Duganella zoogloeoides: one gene and its partner. The protein of the gene in region 1 interacts with the protein of each later gene in a pairwise test. Links are inferred from orthologs where the notes say so. Each region holds a gene or a part of one and is shown in the gene's direction. Other genes may lie near its edges. The genes, in order: rlmN and ftsZ.

Evidence for each region.
Region 2: the proteins of rlmN (region 1) and ftsZ interact in binary tests that used the Escherichia coli proteins (3 or more experiments, as listed by UniProt). The link is inferred for Duganella zoogloeoides from one-to-one orthologs.

Annotation. Positions count from the first base shown.
Region 1 is NZ_CP140152.1:4,162,332-4,169,490, reverse strand. The notes cover bases 1,028-3,865. They hold rlmN (23S rRNA (adenine(2503)-C(2))-methyltransferase RlmN), read left to right. Parts: upstream 1,028-1,779; coding sequence 1,780-2,952; downstream 2,953-3,865. Other genes in these bases: SR858_RS18410 (helix-turn-helix domain-containing protein), read left to right, coding at 3,787-3,865; pilW (type IV pilus biogenesis/stability protein PilW), read left to right, coding at 2,952-3,779; ndk (nucleoside-diphosphate kinase), read left to right, coding at 1,306-1,713. In the rest of the region: SR858_RS18435 (hypothetical protein), read right to left, coding at 1-205; SR858_RS18430 (Bax inhibitor-1/YccA family protein), read right to left, coding at 338-1,021; more of SR858_RS18410, read left to right, coding at 3,866-4,833; ispG (flavodoxin-dependent (E)-4-hydroxy-3-methylbut-2-enyl-diphosphate synthase), read left to right, coding at 4,885-6,153; hisS (histidine--tRNA ligase), read left to right, coding at 6,174-7,159.
Region 2 is NZ_CP140152.1:4,936,376-4,943,840, reverse strand. The notes cover bases 2,072-4,940. They hold ftsZ (cell division protein FtsZ), read left to right. Parts: upstream 2,072-2,831; coding sequence 2,832-4,049; downstream 4,050-4,940. Other genes in these bases: SR858_RS21775 (nucleotidyltransferase domain-containing protein), read right to left, coding at 4,730-4,940; SR858_RS21780 (peroxiredoxin), read left to right, coding at 4,174-4,677; ftsA (cell division protein FtsA), read left to right, coding at 2,072-2,653. In the rest of the region: SR858_RS21800 (D-alanine--D-alanine ligase), read left to right, coding at 1-554; SR858_RS21795 (cell division protein FtsQ/DivIB), read left to right, coding at 562-1,386; more of ftsA, read left to right, coding at 1,421-2,071; more of SR858_RS21775, read right to left, coding at 4,941-5,518; SR858_RS21770 (DUF2628 domain-containing protein), read right to left, coding at 5,623-6,078; SR858_RS21765 (class I SAM-dependent methyltransferase), read right to left, coding at 6,149-6,919; SR858_RS21760 (helix-turn-helix transcriptional regulator), read left to right, coding at 7,014-7,465. UniProt on the Escherichia coli protein: Essential cell division protein that forms a contractile ring structure (Z ring) at the future cell division site. The regulation of the ring assembly controls the timing and the location of cell division.

The DNA of each region.
Region 1 (7,159 bases):
CTGAATTCAGTATGGGGGCGAAACCAATCGTCAGCATGGTGAGCATTGCAGCGATTACAAAGCCCAGTCCGGCACCGCCAGCAAAGATGATCGCCAGGGCGAAGGCCGATCGGGTGGAATACTTGAAGCGGAAAATACAGAACAGCCCGGCGAACAGCAGTGTGCCGACAATGATCATGAAGATAACTGGGACAGCGGGACTCATGGCGCTCCGAGAGGGCGTGGTTGATTCTCCCGGTTTTCCTGAAGCGGGACACGAGTAAAAAAAGCCGCCGACCCGTGAAGGTTGGCGGCTTTTGTCGTCAGCCGGTCGGTAAGACCGGCATGGACTTAGCGCTTAGTCGCGGCTACCGCCCGCAAAGCCCAGCAGCGACAGCAGGCTGGTAAAGATGTTGTAGACGTCCAGATACAGGCGCAGGGTGGCGCTGACGTAGTTGGTTTCGCCGCCGTTGACGATCTGCTGCACGTCATACAGGATGTAAGCCGAGAAGATGGCAATCGCCACGACCGAGATCACGATGCTCAGGGCAGGGATGGCGAAGAAGATGTTTGCCAGCGATGCCAGGATCAGCACGATCACGCCGGCGAACAGCCAGGTGCCCATGCCCGAGAAATCACGCTTGGTCACGGTGGCGATCGACGCCAGCACCGCGAACACCGAGGCCGTACCGCCAAAGGCCATCATGATCAGCGTACCGCCGTTGGAGAAGCCCATGATGCGCGTCAGCAGCGGCGTGAGCATGACTCCCATGAAGAAGGTAAAGCCCAGCAGCAGGGCCACGCCCAGGCCGGAGTTCTTGTTCTTCTCGATGGCCCAGATGAAACCGAACGCGCCGGCCAGGAACACGATCATCATGATGCCGCCGGTCAGCGGCAGGTGCAGCGCCATACCGAGCGCAGCGCCCAGCACGGTCGGGATCATCGACAGCGCCAGCAGCCAGTACGTGTTACGCAACACGTTGTGCTGCACCGCCCGGCGACCGCTACTCAGGTCGTAGGTGTTTTGTTGCAAGTTGTTCATGATGCCTCCAATAGTTGGTGCGGAGCAATCCGCTTAGATAAAAGGATAGCACGCCCGCGCGAGATTACCCAAAAAACTGGGGCAAAAGCACTTAAAGGGGGCTTAAACCGGCATCAAATGCCCGATATCGTGCTTGCACGGCTTCAAAATGCTCTATCGTGAGCCATTGTTCGGGCTAATCTGGTGCTGGTTCTCGAAAGTCCGTAGTGTTCTATGTTAAAATCGAAGGTTGATTGAACTATCAATTCTTGTTTTAAACCTTTCTTTTTATTGGAGTTTTTCAAATGGCAATCGAACGCACCCTGTCGATCATCAAACCAGACGCAGTTGCAAAAAACGTAATCGGCCAAATCTACAGCCGTTTCGAAAACGCTGGCCTGAAGATCGTTGCTGCGCAAATGAAGCAACTGTCGCGTGAAGAAGCTGAGGGCTTCTACGCTGCGCACAAAGAGCGCGGCTTCTTCAAGGATCTGGTCGATTTCATGGTGTCGGGTCCAGTCATGATCCAAGCCCTGGAAGGCGAAAACGCCGTCCTGAAAAACCGCGAACTGATGGGCGCTACCGATCCTAAGAAGGCTGACAAAGGCACCATCCGTGCTGACTTCGCCGACTCGATCGATGCCAACGCCGTTCACGGTTCGGACGCAGTAGAAGCTGCTCAAGTAGAAATCGCCTACTTCTTCGGCAAGTAATTTTTTGTAATGTCTCCGTTTCCGCCTTGGTGGAAACGGAAACTTTTTGTATTGTCTGGACTGACTATGAACGCACCTCTGACCAACTTGCTGGACTTCGATCCCGCGCAGCTCATCGCTTATTGCGCCGAGTTGGGAGAGAAGCCGTTCCGCGCAAAGCAACTGCAACGCTGGATCCACCAATTCGGCGCGTCGGATTTCGACAGCATGACCGATCTGGCCAAGTCGCTGCGCGACAAACTGAAAACCCGCGCCTTTGTTGCCGCGCCAGCCATCATCAGCGACAACACGTCCACCGACGGCACCCGCAAATGGCTGATCGACGTCGGCAATGGCAACGCGGTCGAAACCGTGTTCATCCCGGAAGAAAACCGTGGCACGCTGTGTATTTCCACCCAGGCCGGTTGCGCCGTAAACTGCCGCTTCTGCTCGACGGGCAAGCAGGGCTTTTCGCGCAACCTGTCGGTCGGCGAAATCATCGGCCAGCTGTGGATGGCCGAGTTCGAACTGCGCCGTACCAAGGGCATCGAGCCCGGCCCCAAGGGCGAACGGCAGATCACCAACGTGGTCATGATGGGCATGGGCGAGCCGCTGCTCAATTTCGAACCTACCGCCACGGCACTCAAGTTGATGCTGGACGATAACGCCTACGGCCTGTCGCGCCGCCGCGTGACCTTGTCCACCTCGGGCGTGGTGCCGATGATCGACCGCCTGGCGCAGGAAGTGCCGGTGGCGCTGGCCGTCTCGCTGCACGCGTCCAACGACGAGCTGCGCAACGGCCTGATCCCGTTGAACAAGAAGTATCCGCTGAAAGAGTTGATCGCTGCCTGCAAGCGCTACCTGCAATACGCGCCGCGCGACTTCATCACGTTTGAATATTGCATGCTCGACGGCGTCAACGACAGCGACGAGCACGCGCGCGAACTGATCGCACTGGTGCAGCACCCGGTCGATGGCATCAACTGCAAGTTCAACCTGATTCCGTTCAATCCGTTCCCGGAATCGGGCCTGCTGCGCTCGAAAAATCCGCGCATCAAGGCGTTCGCCCAGATTCTGGTCGATGCCGGCCTGGTGACCACCATCCGTAAAACCCGTGGCGACGACATCGACGCCGCCTGCGGCCAGCTCGCTGGCGAAGTCCAGGACCGCACCCGCGTCCAGGAGCGCATGGGCAAGATGGCCGAGTACCAGCAAAAGTTCGGCGCCAATTTCGGCAAGATCGTGGAGATCCATTCCTGATGGCGGGTTGGGCGCAGCGCAACCGGTATCGCTTGGCCATGCTCGGGATGTTCCCGCTGCTGGCCGGCGCACTGGGCGGTTGCGTCACGACCCCGGATAGTCCACAATCTGCCCGTGGCGCCGACAGCGCACGGGCGCCGGGCAGCGCCGAGCGCAAGGCGGCGATCCGCACGCAACTGGCGGTCGGTTATTTCGAGCAGGGCCAGTACGCGGTGGCGCTGGGCGAAATCAAGCTGGCGCTCGCTGCCGAGCCCGATAACGCCGAAGCGCTGGGCTTGCGCGGCCTGATCGAGCAAGCACTGGGCCATACCGCTGCCGCCGACGAGAATTTCCGCCGCGCCCGCAAGCTGGCGCCGGAAAATCCGGACCTGGCCAACAATTACGGCTCTTTTTTGTGCGAGAGCGGCCGCGTGGCCGAGGCGTTGCCGCTGTTCGACGCCGCGCTGGCCAACCGCGCTTACCGCTCGCCGGCCAGCGCCGCCAACAATGCCGGTGCGTGTGCATTGAAAATCAAGGATTACGCCAGCGCGGAGCGTTATCTGCTGCAAGCGTTGCAGTTGACGCCCGATCTGCCGGCCACCAACGCCAACCTGGCGCGGCTTTACGTGGAAAAACGCGATGTCCAGCGTGCCCATTTCTTCGTGACCCGCCTGGCTGACGTGGCAAAGATGGAGAGCTTGACGGCCGATGTGCTGTGGCTCGGGATTAAAGTGCAGCATCAAGTGGGCGATACGGGAAAACAAGCTGGTTGGGTCACGCAGTTACGGTCCCGCTACCCCGGCTCGACCGAGTATGCTGCTTATCAACGTGGGGCGTTTGATGAGTGAGACAGCAATGAATTCTGAGTGGGTAGAACCGCCAAAAGACCAGGCCAAAACCGGCCTGGCTACGCCCGGAGCACAACTGAAGGCGCAGCGCGAAGCGCTGGGCTTGACCGTGGAGCAGATCGCCGACCAGCTCAAGCTGGCGCCGCGCCAGGTGGTGGCGCTCGAAGCTGGCGATTATGCGTCGCTGCCCAATATGGCCGTCACGCGCGGTTTCGTGCGCGCCTATGCCAAGGTGGTGCGCATCGACGCCACGCCGCTGGTGGCAATGATCGAAGTGCGTTCGCCCACCAGTCCCGAGGTGTCGCCTCCGCGCAAGGAAATCGCGGCCACGTTCTCCGACACGCGCATGCCGCTGATGAAGTCGCGTAACTCGCACACCGGCGCCTGGGTAATGGGTGGTGTGGCAGTGGTGGTCGTGGTGGGCGGGATTTTCCTCTACCAGAGCGGCCTGATTGCGCACACGCTGGCGCTGTTCGAGCGTGGCGCCGATAGCGCTGCCGTCGCCACCGAGCCGGCCAAGACCGATGCCACGGTGGCGCCGCTGGAAACCACGCTGGTCAAGCCCGGCCAGGAAACCGCGCCGCTGCAGTCGCCGAATGTGCCGCTGGTGTCGGTGCCGCCGGTCGATGGCGGTAGTGCCGCCAATGCTGGCACGGTGGCCGGCGTCGCGCCTGCGCCAGCTGCCGGTTCCGCCGCTGTTACCACCCCGGCCACCGCACCGGTCAATACGCCGGCGCCTACCGTGACCGGTCAGCCGGTTACGACCACCGCAGCGCCGGCCGCAGCCGCTGCTGCCACGACTGCAGCAGCCGTCACCGGCACCGCGCTGGTCCTGAAAGTAGCGGAGGATTCGTGGGTAGAGATTCGCCGTCCGGGCGCCGCGCCGCTGATTTCGCGCGTGGTCAAGGCCGGCAGCACCGAAACCTTCGACATCAAGGGCCCGTCGCTGCTGATCGTCGGCAAGCCAGCTGGTGTTCAGGCTTCGCTGGGCGGCGCGCCGCTGGCGTTGCCGCAAGTTGCAGGCGGTACGATCGCCCGCGTGAACATCAAGTAAGCCAAGCAAAACCAAGCAAGCCAACAAATACCAGTTCCGAGTAAAACCACCATGTCTTCTTCGCCAACAGCTATTCCTTCGGGCCAGTCACCGCGCCGCGCCAGCCGCAGCGTGCTGGTGGCGCACGGCCAGCGCCAGATCTGGGTGGGCGGCGACGCTCCCGTGGTCGTGCAGTCGATGACCAATACCGATACCGCCAACGCCATCGAAACCGCGATCCAGATCCGCGACCTGGCGCGTGCCGGGTCCGAGCTGGTGCGCCTGACCGTGGACCGTCCGGAATCGGCCGAAGCCGTGCCGTACATCCGCGAACAGCTCGACAAGATGGACGTCGATGTGCCGCTGGTCGGCGACTTCCACTACAACGGCCACACGCTGCTCAACGATTATCCGGAGTGCGCCAAGGCGCTATCGAAATACCGCATCAATCCGGGCAACGTGGGCAAGGGCGCCAAGCGCGATACCCAGTTCGCGCAGATGATCGAAGTGGCGGCCCGCTACAACAAGCCGGTGCGCATCGGCGTCAACTGGGGCAGCCTCGACCAGGCGCTGCTGGCGCGCATCATGGATGAAAACGCCGGCCGCGCCGAGCCGTGGACCGCGCAGCAGGTCATGTACGAAGCGTTGATCACGTCGGCAATCGAGAACGCCGTCCGTGCCGAAGAACTGGGCCTGGCGCGCGACAAGATCATCCTGTCGTGCAAGGTCTCGGGCGTGCAGGACCTGATCGCCGTGTACCGCGAACTGGGCAAGCGCTGCGACTATCCGCTGCACCTGGGCCTGACCGAGGCGGGCATGGGCAGCAAGGGTATCGTGGCGTCCACCGCCGCGCTGTCGGTGCTGCTGCAAGAGGGCATTGGCGACACCATCCGTATCTCGCTCACGCCGGAGCCGGGTGGTGACCGCACCAAGGAAGTGGTGGTGGGGCAGGAGATCCTGCAAACCATGGGCCTGCGCAAGTTCACGCCGATGGTGATCGCGTGCCCCGGCTGCGGCCGCACCACGTCAACGACGTTCCAGGAGCTGGCCGACAACATCCAGACCTTCCTGCGCGACCAGATGCCGGAGTGGAAAAAAACCTACCCGGGCGTGGAAGCGATGAACGTGGCCGTGATGGGTTGCATCGTCAACGGTCCCGGCGAATCGAAACACGCCAACATCGGCATCAGCCTGCCCGGCACTGGCGAATCGCCAGCCGCGCCGGTCTTTGTCGATGGCGCCAAGGTGGCGACGCTGCGCGGCGAGCGCATCGTGGAAGAGTTTCACGAGATCGTCCTCAATTACGTCAAGACCAATTACAGCAAGACTGCCGCAGTCTAGTTTTTAACGAAATCAGAACCATGTCCGAAAATAAAAAAGCTGAAAAAATCACCGCCGTCAAAGGCATGAACGACATCCTGCCGCAGGACTCGCACCTGTGGCAGCTGTTCGAGAACACCGCGCAATCGGTGGTGCAAAGCTACGGCTTCCAGCAGATCCGCACGCCGATCGTGGAAGACACGGCACTGTTCAAGCGCGCCATCGGCGCCGTCACCGACATCGTCGAAAAAGAGATGTACTCGTTTACCGATTCGATGAACGGCGACCAGCTGACCTTGCGCCCTGAAGGCACGGCAGGCGCGGTGCGCGCGGTCATCGAACACAACCTGGTGTACGAAGGTCCGAAGCGCGTGTGGTACACGGGACCGATGTTCCGCCACGAGCGCCCGCAGCGCGGCCGCTATCGGCAGTTCTACCAGTTCGGCTGCGAAGCCGTGGGCTTCACCGGTCCCGACGTCGATGCCGAGATGATCATGTTGTGCCGCCGCCTGTGGGATGACCTGGGCCTGGAGAACATCCGCCTCGAACTCAATTCGATCGGCGACGCCGAAGAGCGCGCGCGCCACCGCGTGGACCTGATCGCGTACCTGGAAAGCCACGAAGCGCTGCTCGACGCGGAAGCCAAGCGCCGCCTGCACAGCAACCCGCTGCGCATCCTCGACACCAAGAACCCTGCCATGCAGGACATGGTCAACGGCGCGCCGAAACTGCTTGACTACCTGGGCGAGGAATCGCTGGCGCACTTCAACGGCGTGCGCAAGATCCTCGACCACAACAACATCCCGTACGTGATCAATCCGCGCCTGGTGCGCGGCCTCGATTACTACAACCGCACCGTGTTCGAATGGGTGACCGACTCGCTTGGCTCGCAAGGCACCGTATGCGCGGGCGGCCGTTACGATCCGCTGATCGCCTCGTTCGGCGGCAAGCCGACGCCGGCCGTCGGTTTTGCCATGGGCATCGAGCGCCTGCTGGAACTGATGAAAGAAGCGGGCGAGCCGGAACA
Region 2 (7,465 bases), 770 kb from region 1 along the record:
TCAGTGCCGACCTGGGCCTGCCGCTGATCGTCAAGCCGCCGCACGAAGGCTCGACCATCGGCATCACCAAGGTGGAGCTGGCAGCCGACTTCAAGGCCGCGTGCGATATCGCCGCCGCCATCGACGATGCCGTGCTGGCCGAGGAATTCGTCACCGGCCGCGAGTTCACGGTGGCGGTGCTTGGCTCTGGCGTGGATGCCCGCGCGCTGCCGATCGTGGAAATCGTCGCGCCAGCCGGCAACTACGACTACCAGAACAAGTACTTCAGCGACGACACCCAGTACATCTGCCCGGCCGTGCTGCCGGCGGAACTGACCGCCGAGATGCAGCGCATCGCGGTAGCGGCTTACCGCAACATCGGCTGCGAGGGCTGGGGCCGGGTAGACGTGCTGCTGCGCGAGCGCGACCAGAAACCGTTCCTGCTCGAGGTGAACACCTCGCCCGGCATGACCGGCCACTCGCTGGTGCCGATGGCGGCGCGGGCCGAAGGCATGAGCTACGAAGACCTGTGCGTGGCGATCCTGCGCACGGCCCGTTTGAAAATGAAGGGTTGAACGCACGATGTGGCAAGACGCTAAAGCCTTGAATGCTACCGCCAGCGCGCTGTTCGCAGCCGCGTTGCTGGCATGCATCGGCGCCGGCGTGTGGTGGGTGGCGCAGCGTCCGATGTTCGACCTGCGCACGATTCGCATCGAGAGCATGGACCAGGACGGCCTGCGCCACGTGAACCAGCTGACCTTGCGTAACAGCGCGCTGTGGCGCCTGAAGGGCAACTTCTTCACCACCAACCTCGACGCGGTGCGCCAGGTGTTCGAGGCGGTGCCGTGGGTACGCCGCGCAACGGTGCGCCGCGAGTGGCCCGACCAGCTGATCGTCACGCTGGAAGAGCACGAGGCGCTGGGCACGTGGGGCGAGGACGGCCGCCTGCTTTCGACCAAGGGCGATGTATTTACCGCCAACCTGGCCGAGGCGGAAGAGGATCACGAGTTGCCGGAATTCGACGGCCCCGATGGCAGCGAGAAGGAAGTGCTGGCGCGTTACGCCGAACTGCGGACCTGGTTCGCGCCGCTGCAACTGGTGCCGGCAGCGCTGTCGCTGTCCTCGCGCTATGCGTGGACCGTCAGGCTTGACAACGGCACGAGCGTGGCGCTGGGCCGCGAGCAGACCAGTACCACGTTGAAGGAACGCGTGGAGCGTCTGCTGGGCATCTACCCGCAACTGGTGGAGCACCTGCCGGAAATCGAGACCATCGATATGCGTTACCAGAACGGCCTGGCGCTGAGCGCCAGGGGATTGAAGATACCGAAGGACGGCGCCTGGCCGAAAAAGCAGGCGATGAAGAAGACCACGGGCGGTGCGCAAAAGCCATCGCCGGCAACACGATAACCACCACAACATTAAGTAGAACAGAGCAGGCAACATGACAAAAGACGCGAAAAACCTGATCGTCGGTCTCGACATCGGCACCTCCAAGGTGGTGGCCGTGGTGGCGGAGGTGATGGGGGATGGACGCCACGAAGTGATCGGGCTGGGCCAGCACGAATCGAAGGGCCTGAAAAAAGGCGTGGTGGTCAACATCGAAGCGACCGTCGAATCGATCCAGCGCGCACTGGAAGAAGCCGAGCTCATGGCCGACTGCAAGATCCGCAATGTGTACGCAGGTATTGCTGGCAGTCATATCCGCAGCTTCAATTCGAGCGGCATGGTGGCCATCAAGGAAAAGGAAGTGACCGCTACCGACGTAGCGCGCGTCATTGAAACGGCAAAGGCGGTTAACATTCCGACTGATCAGCAATTGCTGCACACCGTGCCGCAGGAGTTCATTGTCGACAGCCAGGAAGATGTGCGCGAGCCGATCGGCATGAGCGGCATCCGTCTCGAAGTCAAAGTCCATATCGTGACCGGCGCCGTGTCTGCGGTGCAAAACATCGTCAAGTGCGTGCGTCGTTGCGGGCTGGAAGTTTCGGACCTGATCTTGCAACCGATGGCCTCGGCCGACGCGGTGCTGACCACCGATGAAAAAGAACTGGGCGTGGTTCTGATCGACATCGGCGGCGGCACCACCGACGTGGCGGTGTTCTCCGACGGCGCGATCCGCCACACGGCGGTGATCCCGATCGCAGGCGACCAGATCACCAACGACATCGCCATGGCGCTGCGTACGCCCACGGCGGAAGCGGAGGAGATCAAGATCCGCTTCGGCGTGGCCAAGCAGGTGCTGGCCGATCCGGGCGAAACGCTGGAGGTGCCGGGGCTGGGCGACCGTGGTCCGCGCACGCTGTCGCGCCAGGCGCTGGCGGCCGTGATCGAGCCGCGCGTGGAAGAGCTGTTCGCGATGGTGCACCAGGTGGTGCGCGAGTCGGGTTACGAAGGCGTGCTGTCGTCGGGCATCGTCCTCACCGGCGGCACGGCCATCATGCCGGGCATGGTGGAGATGGCGGAAGACATCTTCCTGCGCCCGGCGCGCCTGGGTACGCCCGACTACCGGGGCCAGCTGGCCGACGTGGTGCGCAGCCCGCGCTACGCGACGGTGCTGGGCCTGCTGCTGGAAGCGAAAAAGCAGTACCTGCGCGGACACATCGTCACGCGCCAGGATGGTTCGGTGAAGGCGGTATGGCAGCGCATGAAGGAATGGTTCCTCGGGAACTTTTAAGCAGGGCAGTACAGGATATGCAGCACAAAGCAGAACGAACGCAGTATGCAGTTGAACAAAACTGAACGAAAACGTAAGCATCTAAATTATTTAAATTAATCCGCAGTTTTCAATCTCCAGTTCTCCTATTACTATGAGGACTGGCGCTTGGAAACGGCAAACTGATAGGGAGCACATCATGGAGTTCGATATGGTCGATAACGCAGCTTTGGGCACCGTCATCAAGGTGGTCGGTGTCGGCGGAGCAGGTGGCAATGCGGTTCAACACATGATCAACAAGGGCATGTCCGGCGTGGAGTTCATCGCCGCCAATACCGATGCGCAGGCGCTGGCTACCTCGCGCGCGGACAACATCATCCAGATCGGCGAGACCGGCCTGGGCGCCGGCATGAAGCCGGAAGTCGGCCGCAAGCTGGCCGAAGATTCGCGCGCGCGCATCGAAGACGCGCTGCGCGGCGCGCACATGGTCTTCATCGCCGCCGGCATGGGCGGCGGTACCGGCACCGGCGCCGCACCGATCGTGGCCGAAGTGGCCAAGTCGCTGGGCGCGCTGACCGTTGCCGTGGTCTCCAAGCCGTTTTCGCACGAAGGCCAGAAGTGCATGGACATCGCCGACGAAGGCCTGGAGCAGCTGTCGGCCAACGTCGACTCGCTGATCGTGATCCTCAACGAGAAACTTGAAGAGATCTACGAAGACGAATCGCTGATCGAATGGCTGCAGCACGCCGACGATGTCCTGAACAACGCGGTGGCCGGTATCGCCGAGATCATCAACGTGCCGGGCCACATCAACGTCGACTTCAACGACGTCAAGACCATCATGGGCGAGCAGGGCAAGGCCATGATGGGCACCGCGACCGCCTCGGGCGTGGACCGCGCGCGCATCGCCGCCGAACAGGCCGTGGCCTCGCCGCTGCTTGACGGCGTGGACCTGTCGGGCGCTCGTGGCGTGCTGGTCAATGTGACCGCCAGCCGTGGCCTGAAAGGTAAGGAGATCAAGGAAGTCATGGCCGCCGTGCGCGCCTTCGCCGCACCGGATGCGTCGATCGCCCAGGGTATTGCCTACGACGACTCGATGGGCGACGAGATCCGCGTCACCGTGGTTGCCACCGGCCTCGGCAAGACCAAGAAGCACGTGCAACTGGTACCGCAGCAAATGCTGCGCACCGGCACCCACAACAGCCCGATGATGCCATCGGCTGGCATGGGCGGCGCGGCGGTCAACGTGTCGATGGGCGCGACCGGCGTGATGGGTTCCGGCGCGGCCGGCTTCGACGGCATGAAGGCGCCAGCCGTATGGCGCCGCGAGTCGGCCTCGGAACAAGTGCGCGCGATGGAAAAGAATGGCATGGAGACCTATGACATTCCAGCCTTCCTGCGCAAGCAAGCCGACTAATCCGGTTTGCTGAACCGTCGCCTGCACGATCACGGCGGTTCAGGCATACTGGCTGTTGCTAGCCGTGAAAAGCCGCGCGCGTCGCGGCTTTTTTTCGTTCCCAAATTTATATCAAGGAGTCACCATGACCATCAAGATCGGCGATCAACTGCCGGAAGGCACCCTGGCCGAATTCATCGAAACCGAAACCGAAGGCTGCGCACTGGGCCCGAACGTATTCAACGTGCAGGACCTGGTCAAGGGCAAGAAGATCGCCATCTTCGGCCTGCCAGGCGCCTACACGCCGACCTGCTCGGCACAGCACGTACCAGGTTACGTGCAGCACGCGGAAGAATTCAAGGCCAAGGGCGTCGATGAAATCTGGTGCATCTCGGTCAACGACGCATTCGTGATGGGCGCCTGGGGCCGCGACCAGAAAGCCACCGGCATCGTCCGCATGATGGCCGACGGTAACGCCGCCTACAGCAAGGCGCTGGGCCTGGACGCCGACTTCAGCAAGCACGGCATGGGCACCCGCTCGCAGCGCTACTCGCTGCTGGTGGAAGACGGCAAGGTTACCCAGCTGAACATCGAGCAGGGCGGCAAGTTCGAAGTGTCGAACGCGGAGACCTTGCTGGGCCAGCTGTAACCGGCTTCAGTTGGCAGCAATGACAGACGGCGCTTAGGCGCCGTTTTGTGTTTCACGACCAGGCATGATGCAGGCAGTCGAGGAAGACGTCGCTCAGCGCCGGTACCAGGTCGCCGCGCTGTTGCGGCGCTGGTTTGATCGATTCCAGTCGCGCCAGTTCGCTTTCGACAAACGCGTTGATGCTGGGAATGGCGGGCGCCAGACCCAGTTCCGGCGCCGCGCGCTTTTGCACCAACAAGGCATCGATGTCGGCCAGCAGTTGCGGCTGGTCGGCGACCAGGTGCAGCAGTTTTTCAAACTCGATCGGCGCAGCTGTACCGTACTGCTCAAGCCAGCGCACCGCCAGCAACGGGCGCAGCACGTAAAAGTATTTTTTCAGCGGCACCAGTTCGCTTTGCAGGTAGCCGCGATAATTGGTCTTGGCCATACTGCGGTAGTGGTAAATGCCGGTCTCGCCCGAGTACACGTCCGGCAGCAGCGCGCGCGCCGCCGCAGCAAACGGACCGTGTTCGGCATAGATGATCGGCGACTGTATCCATTCGACAAACGCCGGGTTGGAACGCGCGAACAGGCGCAGCGCCTTGCGCAAGTCCCAACCGTTGAGATCGATATCATCGACAATCGGATATTCGATCACGTCGCGCTGCTCCTCCAGCCCGACCGACAGGTACCAGTCCTGCGGATGGACATAAATAAAACGCGCATCGTAGTCGCTATTGGGCGAGGCAAAGCCCCAGGCACGGCTGCCGGATTCGACCGCCAGCAGGATGCGCACGCCATGCTCGGCTTCGGCACGGCGCATGCGGTTCAGTATTTCTTCACGGATGTCAGTTGGAATCATTCCGCAACTATATCGCAGCCGGGCCGCCTTGGTTAGTGCTGCCGAGAGCGTTAATATGCGGCTTGAGGCGACATCAACCTCCGGGCGGGTAGTCGTTAATTTTGCTACCACCAGCCATTTTGCCGCAGCACGATTTTTTTGTAGTAATCGATGTTGGCGCGGATGCCGAAAAGAGCGGCTGCTGCGCCGGTCGCAATCCCATTGCCAGCATCGGGCATCGCCAGAGCGGCCATGAACAACTCCAATAATAAAAAGGCGATGGATAACGCTACCGACAGGGAGATCGCCTTTCTCCACATCCCTTTCGCAATGTAATAAAACGCGCCGAAAAACAGCGCCCACCAGTTCATCAGCTTGAAGCGTTCACTGACTGGCAGGGTTTTCACACCGGGCAGCGACGGGCCGCCTGCTTTGTCGATCAGTGCAAACCTGGCGCGCCACGCTGGCGACAGGTCAGCAGCGGACTGCTGTTCACCGCCGCGCGGGATAGGCGTACCGCATGTCCCGCATGCGGGCTTGACGACATTGATACCGGAACCGCACTGCTGGCACGTATCCATATTTCCTCCAATTCACGTTGGAAGGCCATGATTCCAGCGAAACGAAGGACGGGCATTGACTATTGGCAACTCATCGCAATGACGCCCTGAACAGGGTGGAATCGATGGTGAACGAGCCATCGTCCTGCACCGCGAAACAGTCACGCGTCTCCACAGGCGCGCTGCGCAGCAGGCTGCGGATCGCGGTCGCGCGTTCGGCTGGCGTGCGCATGCGCGCGGTCCATTCGTCGAATTGCATGTGCAGTTTCCAGTCGCTCACGCGCTCGCCTGCGAAGCCGGCGTCATCGAGCATGCGCAGCCACTCCGAGGTACGGTAGTCGCGCACGTGCGAGCCGTCGCGCAGCAATTCCACGGCCTGCAAGGTGGTGTCGTGCAGCGGCGATTCGGGCGCCGTGATGTCGATGACGACCAACACGCCGCCCGGCTTGAGCACGCGGTTGACTTCGCGCAGGGCCGCCGGCACGTCGAGCCAGTGGTGGGCGGAAAAGCGCGTCATCACCATGCAGAACGACGCGTCGGCAAACGGCAGGCTGGCCACGTTGCCTTGCTGCGTGACGATCTGCGCCAAGCCCCGTTCGCGCGCGGCGCCGGCCACCACGGCCAGCATTTCCGGCGACAGGTCGAACGCCGTGACCGACTCGGCCACCGGCGCCACCGCGAAGCTGGCGTGGCCGGCGCCGCAGCCGAGATCGAGCACGACGGGGCGCTTGGCGCTGCCGGTCAAGCCGGCGGCGATGTCGCGCAATGCGGTCAGGTCGGCGCCTTGCGCGTGGACCGCGCTGGTCAGGTAGGCGCTGGCAGTGTTGCCGAACTGCTGGGCGACGAGGGCTGGCTGCTGCATGAGATTTTCTCCAAAAAAGGTGGTGGTCAGGGCAGAATAGGTGGATTCATATCCTGTAACAAGACAAGGATTTATCCTGGTATAAGGAACTACCATGCAACACAATCTCGGCGACTTCATCCGCGCCCACCGCGAGCGCATCACGCCTGACCGCGCAGGTTTGCCGGCGGGCGGCCGCCGCCGCACGCCCGGCCTGCGGCGCGAGGAACTGGCGCAGCTATGCGACGTCAGCCCCACCTGGCTGACCTGGCTCGAGCAGGGCAGGGATGTGGCCGCGTCAAGCAACCTGCTGGCGCGCCTGGCCGACGTGCTGCAACTGAGCGCGGCCGAGCGTGGTTATCTGTTCAGCCTCGCCGATAGAATTGACCCGCAAGCAAGCGCCACGCACGAAGAATCGCAGCCATTGCAGGCGATGGTGGATGCCATCAACGCCCCGGCCTATGTGCTCGATCGCCAGTGGGATGCGCTGGCCTGGAACGCCGACGCGCTGGCGCTGTTCGGTGGCTGGCTCGATGTCGAGACCGATGCGCCGCTGCGTCCGAACCT